DNA from 2 places in the Gottschalkia acidurici 9a genome. Region 1 is predicted to be linked to the other one. Evidence: a T-box and tRNA genes for the amino acid it is inferred to sense, from the RefSeq annotation. Region 1 holds a T-box; the other holds one or more tRNA genes.

Region 1 (3,244 bases):
ATAGGTATCAAAGCAATGGAAGAAATGAATACTTTAAATAGGGATAAAAGGAAAGCAACTAATGACATGTGTATGTTTCTTGTTATAAACATGTCATCTATACAACTAATTCCCATTACAGTATTAAAATTAAGAGCAGATGCAGGATCTGCTAATCCAACAGAGATTATAGGAACTACTTTGATAGCTACACTTGTATCTACTGTAATAGGGGTTCTCACTGCAAAGATATTACAGAGGGGAAGGTGATATTATGGTAGATATAATAAATATAGCATCTGTAGCAATAATACCAATAATAATGAGTATAATACTCATACATGGATACATAAATAAAGTCGATCTTTATGACTGTTTTGTAGAAGGAGCTAAAGAAGGATTCAAGTCAGCAATAAGGATAATACCATATCTTATAGCGATCTTTATAGCTATAGGACTATTTAGAAAATCAGGATCAATGGAAATACTCACTAAGATACTAAGTCCATTAGGAAGACTGGCGGGTATACCACAAGAAACTATGCCATTATTCATTATAAGACCTATATCAGGAAGTGCGTCACTTGGAGTCTTAAAGGATATAATAACTACATATGGACCAGATTCATTTATAGGAAGAGTATCATCGACAATGATGGGTTCTGCAGAAACTATTATATATACTATGGCGGTTTATTTTGGAGCTGTAGGAATAAAAGATTCTAGACATACATTAGGAGCAGCTTTAGTGTCACATTTAGCTGGTACAATAGCATCGGTCGTGGTATGTAGTATTGTGTTTTAATTTATAAATGGAGAGAAATAAGATACCAGATAAATATATGAATTTTCTGGTATCTTATTTCTTATTTAATTGAAATCTTAATTATTTTCTGTTTTGATAAAAAACGTAGTATCATATGCTGGAATAAATAAAAATATATTATGGTGTTATATTAAGTATAATCAATTACACATATTGAAATAATAAATAGTATTTAAGCTACAAAAATATATAAATGTAGTTAGAGTAAATTAATTATATAGAAGTATCTTTTACCTTGTGATATAATCGGTTATAATAGTATCAAGCTAATTATAAGTACTATCTAAATATGATTGAAATTTTATACGACTAAATATATTTTTTATATAGCTTTAGTTAAATAGTTTAAGATAAATAGAAACTATGAAGGGAAGAGTAGGATTAATTTTTATCTGAAAGAGAGCCAAGATAGGTGAAAGTTGGCGTTAAAAGTTATTCTGAATATGGCCCCTGAGTTATATAGTTGAAATTAAGTAGGCTATATCGGAAATCAACCGTTATATTGATGGGTTAAAGACCTAGTGAGTTCTAAATTGTGAAGTTTAGATAAATTAGAGTGGTACCGCGAAGACTAAGCCTTCGTCTCTATAAAGTGATACTTAATTTAGTTAGATTTTATATCTGGCTGAATTTTAGTTGAACTTATCAAAGAATAATATAATTCTGAAAAATTGTATTATTTCTTGATAAAGAGATAGAAGGTTTTTTTATATAAAAATATAAACGATGGAGGATGAGAAAATGAGTAAAAAAAGTTTTTACGTAACAACACCTATCTATTATCCAAGTGATAATTTACATATAGGTCATACTTACTGTACTGTTGCAACAGATACAATGGCTAGATTTAAAAGATTACAAGGATATGATGTTAAATTTTTAACAGGAACAGATGAGCATGGTCAGAAAATTCAAACAGTGGCTAAAGAAAAAGGACTTAAGCCAAAGGAATTTCTAGATGGAATAGTAGGTAATATAAAAGAATTATGGAAAGCTTTAGATATATCATATGACAGATTTATAAGAACTACAGATGAAGATCATAAAGAAATAGTACAAAAGATATTTCAAAAATTATATGATAAAGGTGATATATATAAAGGATTCTATGAAGGACACTATTGTACTCCTTGTGAATCATTTTGGACAGAAACCCAACTAGAAGATGGAAAGTGTCCAGATTGTAAAAGAGAAGTGAAGTTTGCAAAAGAAGAGACTTATTTTTTCAGATTATCAAAATATCAAGATAGATTATTAGAATTATTACAAAGAGATGATTTTTTACAACCAGAATCAAGAAGAAATGAAATGATAAATAACTTCATAAAGCCAGGACTAGAAGATTTAAGTGTGACTAGATCGTCATTTGATTGGGGAATAAAGGTGCCATTTGACGATAAACATGTAATATATGTTTGGATAGATGCACTAAGCAACTATATAACAGCGCTTGGATATTTAACTGGTAATGATGAAGAATTTAAAAAATATTGGCCAGCAGATATTCAATTTGTAGGAAAAGAGATAGTTAGATTCCACACTATTATATGGCCTGCAATTTTAATGGCTTTAGATATAGAGCTTCCTAAGAAAGTATTTGGTCACGGTTGGATACTATTTGACGATGATAAGATGTCAAAATCAAAAGGAAATGTAATATATCCAGAACCACTAATTGAGCTGTATGGAGTGGATGCTTTAAAATATTTCTTACTAAGAGAATTCTCATTTGGAAATGATGGCTCTTATACTAATGAGAAGTTTTTACAAAGACTTAATGCAGATCTTGCAAATGATTTAGGAAACTTAGTTAGTAGAACTATAGCTATGATAGAAAAGTATAATGATGGAATAATACCACAGCCTACAAAAGATGGTGAGTTTGATGATTCACTTAAAGAATTGGTTGTAAATGCTTATGCTAAAGTTGAAGATCATATGGAAAAGGTTAGCTTCAGTAATGCACTAGAAGAGATATGGAAGGTTATAAGTAGAGCAAACAAATATGTAGATGAAACAGCACCTTGGATACTAGCAAAAGAAGAAGAAAATAAAGAAAGATTAAACACAGTATTATACAATTTAGCAGAAACTATAAGAGTTGTGTCAATTCTTATAAGACCATTTATGGAGAAAACTTCAGACAATATCTTAAGACAATTAGGACTAGGTGAAAGTAAAGCTAACTGGGAAGATATAAAAGAGTGGGGAAAATTACAATCAGGATTACAAGTACAAAAAGGTGAGCCAATGTTCCCACGACTAGATATTAAAAAAGAGTTAGAAAACTTAGTAAAAACTAATCAAGAATTTATAGCAAAAAGAAGAGGACAAAATCAAGAAGAAGAGATAGTTGAGGATGATAGTATAACTATAGACGATTTTGATAAGATAGATTTAAGAGTAGCGGAAGTAATAAAGGCAGAGAAACATCCTGAT
Region 2 (3,244 bases), 210 kb from region 1:
CACACCTGGAGCAGCAACCAGCCGCAGTGAATAGGCCCAAGCGACTGTTTACCAAAAACATAGGTCTCTGCTAAATCGAAAGATGAAGTATAGGGGCTGACGCCTGCCCGGTGCTGGAAGGTTAAGGGGAAGAGTTAGCGCAAGCGAAGCTCAGAACTTAAGCCCCAGTAAACGGCGGCCGTAACTATAACGGTCCTAAGGTAGCGAAATTCCTTGTCGGGTAAGTTCCGACCCGCACGAAAGGCGTAACGATTTGGGCACTGTCTCAACAAGAGATCCGGTGAAATTGTAGTACCAGTGAAGATGCTGGTTACCCGCGACAGGACGGAAAGACCCCGTGGAGCTTTACTGCAGGCTGATATTGAATTTTGGTATCATATGTACAGGATAGGTGGGAGACTTAGAAACCAGGGCGCCAGCTTTGGTGGAGTCACCGTTGGGATACCACCCTTATGATGCTGAAGTTCTAACTAGAAACTGTGAAACCAGTTTTAGGACACTGTCAGTTGGGCAGTTTGACTGGGGCGGTCGCCTCCTAAAGAGTAACGGAGGCGCTCAAAGGTTCCCTCAGTACGGTCGGAAATCGTACGAAGAGTGTAAAGGCAGAAGGGAGCTTGACTGCGAGACCTACAAGTCGAGCAGGAACGAAAGTTGGACTTAGTGATCCGGTGGCACCGAGTGGAAGGGCCATCGCTCAACGGATAAAAGCTACCCCGGGGATAACAGGCTTATCTCCCCCAAGAGTCCACATCGACGGGGAGGTTTGGCACCTCGATGTCGGCTCGTCTCATCCTGGAGCTGAAGTAGGTTCCAAGGGTTGGGCTGTTCGCCCATTAAAGAGGCACGCGAGCTGGGTTCAGAACGTCGTGAGACAGTTCGGTCCCTATCCGTCGTGGGCGTAGGAAATTTGAGAGGAGTTGTCCCTAGTACGAGAGGACCGGGATGAACAGACCTCTGGTGTATCAGTTGTCGCGCCAGCGGCATGGCTGAGTAGCTAAGTCTGGAAAGAATAAGTGCTGAAGGCATCTAAGTACGAAGTCTCCCTCAAGATAAGATTTCCCATAGGGTTAACCTAGTAAGATCCCAGGAAGACTACCTGGTAGATAGGTCACAGGTGTAAGGGCAGCAATGTCTTCAGCTTAGTGATACTAATAGATCGAGGGCTTGACCAATATATTAAAGAATAATCTAATCGCTGTGTAGTTTTGAAGGTGCAAAACATCTTTAAAAAAGCAAAGAAATCCAGTGACGATAGCGAAGGGGTCACACCTGTTCCCATACCGAACACAGAAGTTAAGCCCTTCAGCGCTGATGGTACTTGGCGGGAGACTGCCTGGGAGAGTAAGACGTTGCTGGTTTTTATTCTTAGGTAGCTCAACGGTGGAGCACCCGACTGTTAATCGGTAGGTTGTGGGTTCGAGTCCCACCCTGAGAGCCATTTTTTGCCGGGGTGGCGGAACTGGCAGACGCACAGGACTTAAAATCCTGCGATCCTTAAAGATCGTACCGGTTCGATTCCGGTCCTCGGCACCAAAAAAATGTTATTATATTTAGTGACGATAGCGAAGGGGTCACACCTGTTCCCATACCGAACACAGAAGTTAAGCCCTTCAGCGCTAATGGTACTTGGTGGGAAACTGCCTGGGAGAGTAAGACGTTGCTAGATAACTATTATCGCGGGGTGGAGCAGCGGCAGCTCGTCGGGCTCATAACCCGAAGGTCATCGGTTCAAATCCGGTCCCCGCAACCAAAATATATAAACTAAAACATGAACTCAGCTTAAGGCTGAGTATTAACTTGGAAAAAATCAGTTTTACGAGTTGAATATGGCGGTGTAGCTCAGTTGGCTAGAGCATGCGGTTCATACCCGCAGTGTCAGCGGTTCAAATCCGTTCACCGCTACCATATAGATGGCCCTATGGTCAAGCGGTTAAGACACCGCCCTTTCACGGCGGTAACCCGGGTTCGAATCCCGGTAGGGTCACCAAAAAAGAAAATCCCAGAAATCCGTAATAAAATTACGGGCGCGTAGCTCAGCTGGGAGAGCACCTGCCTTACAAGCAGGGGGTCACAGGTTCGAGCCCTGTCGCGCCCACCAATATGGAGGAGTTCCCGAGCTGGCCAAAGGGGACGGACTGTAAATCCGTTAGCTTCGCTTTCACTGGTTCGAATCCAGTCTCCTCCACCAAAATATAATATGCGGGTGTAGCTCAGTGGTAGAGCCCTGGCCTTCCAAGCCAGTTGCGAGGGTTCGATTCCCTTCACCCGCTCCAAAAAACGAGTGCCTATAGCTCAGCTGGATAGAGCATCGGCCTTCTAAGCCGAGTGTCCGGGGTTCGAATCCCTGTAGGCACGCCAATAAATAATATATAACATGTTGGGGTATCGCCAAGTTGGTAAGGCACCAGATTTTGATTCTGGCATGCGTAGGTTCGAGTCCTGCTACCCCAGCCAGAAGTAAATATTTTGTGATCTATTAGCTCAGTCGGTAGAGCACCTGACTTTTAATCAGGGTGTCCCGCGTTCGAGTCGCGGATGGATCACCAATCCGGAGGGGTACCGAAGTGGTCATAACGGGGCGGTCTTGAAAACCGTTAGGGTGCAAGCCCACGTGGGTTCGAATCCCACCTCCTCCGCCAATAATGCTTAATTAGTTTGGATTTTTATTAAAATCAAATGATATATATCGGGGTGTAGCGCAGTTTGGTAGCGTACGTGGTTTGGGACCATGGGGCCGGGGGTTCGAGTCCCTCCACCCCGACCAATGTGAAAAGTGAGTAGTAATGACAGTCAAGATTGTTATTACTACTTTTTTATTTTTAGTAGACAACTACAAGTGTATTTAAGGTAAATATCTAATCTTTGATTATAACAGTGCTTGTTTTCTTCTATGATGAACTATAATATAATCAATAAAATTGTATAATACTTTTATTGTCAATCTTTTCAGTACGGCGCTTTGCCTTGTCAATTCTAAGAACTTATCAACTAGAACCTATAAAGTTCACTATCGACCATTTTTTGAATCTTAAATTTTCTACATAAAAATCTGAAAATAGCTTAACTAATTTTTTTCTTATTCAAGGAGTTCGAAAATCAGTTCTATTCTAAGGGAATTACCCTTAAGGGTCAATAAGGGTGTAGCCCTTAATACATAATAATATACAGAGGTGATATTATTATGTTTAAGCGAATAAGAAACCTTCGAGAGGATAGAGATATGACACAAAAAGAAATGGCCGAT

What was found. The T-box of region 1 lies ahead of metG (methionine--tRNA ligase). A T-box ahead of a tRNA ligase gene usually reads a tRNA of that ligase, here a tRNA-Met.
Region 2: it encodes a tRNA-Met, which carries the amino acid that the T-box ahead of metG (methionine--tRNA ligase) is inferred to sense. The anticodon was not compared.

The regions. Positions count from the first base shown of each region.
Region 1 covers NC_018664.1:117,713-120,956, forward strand. Annotated here, with positions in the region: gene CURI_RS00585 (nucleoside recognition domain-containing protein) at 1-249, shown strand, start outside; gene CURI_RS00590 (spore maturation protein) at 254-784, shown strand; T-box leader at 1,160-1,395, shown strand; gene metG (methionine--tRNA ligase) at 1,547-3,244, shown strand, end outside.
Region 2 covers NC_018664.1:3,015,523-3,018,766, reverse strand. Annotated here, with positions in the region: rRNA gene CURI_RS14420 (23S ribosomal RNA) at 1-1,172, shown strand, start outside; rRNA gene rrf (5S ribosomal RNA) at 1,242-1,358, shown strand; tRNA gene CURI_RS14410 (tRNA-Asn) at 1,364-1,438, shown strand; tRNA gene CURI_RS14405 (tRNA-Leu) at 1,445-1,533, shown strand; rRNA gene rrf (5S ribosomal RNA) at 1,550-1,666, shown strand; tRNA gene CURI_RS14395 (tRNA-Met) at 1,676-1,750, shown strand; tRNA gene CURI_RS14390 (tRNA-Met) at 1,829-1,905, shown strand; tRNA gene CURI_RS14385 (tRNA-Glu) at 1,913-1,987, shown strand; tRNA gene CURI_RS14380 (tRNA-Val) at 2,023-2,098, shown strand; tRNA gene CURI_RS14375 (tRNA-Tyr) at 2,103-2,188, shown strand; tRNA gene CURI_RS14370 (tRNA-Gly) at 2,200-2,273, shown strand; tRNA gene CURI_RS14365 (tRNA-Arg) at 2,282-2,358, shown strand; tRNA gene CURI_RS14360 (tRNA-Gln) at 2,379-2,454, shown strand; tRNA gene CURI_RS14355 (tRNA-Lys) at 2,471-2,546, shown strand; tRNA gene CURI_RS14350 (tRNA-Ser) at 2,551-2,639, shown strand; tRNA gene CURI_RS14345 (tRNA-Pro) at 2,688-2,764, shown strand; partial or broken gene CURI_RS16595 (hypothetical protein) at 2,867-2,977, opposite strand; gene CURI_RS14340 (helix-turn-helix domain-containing protein) at 3,182-3,244, shown strand, end outside.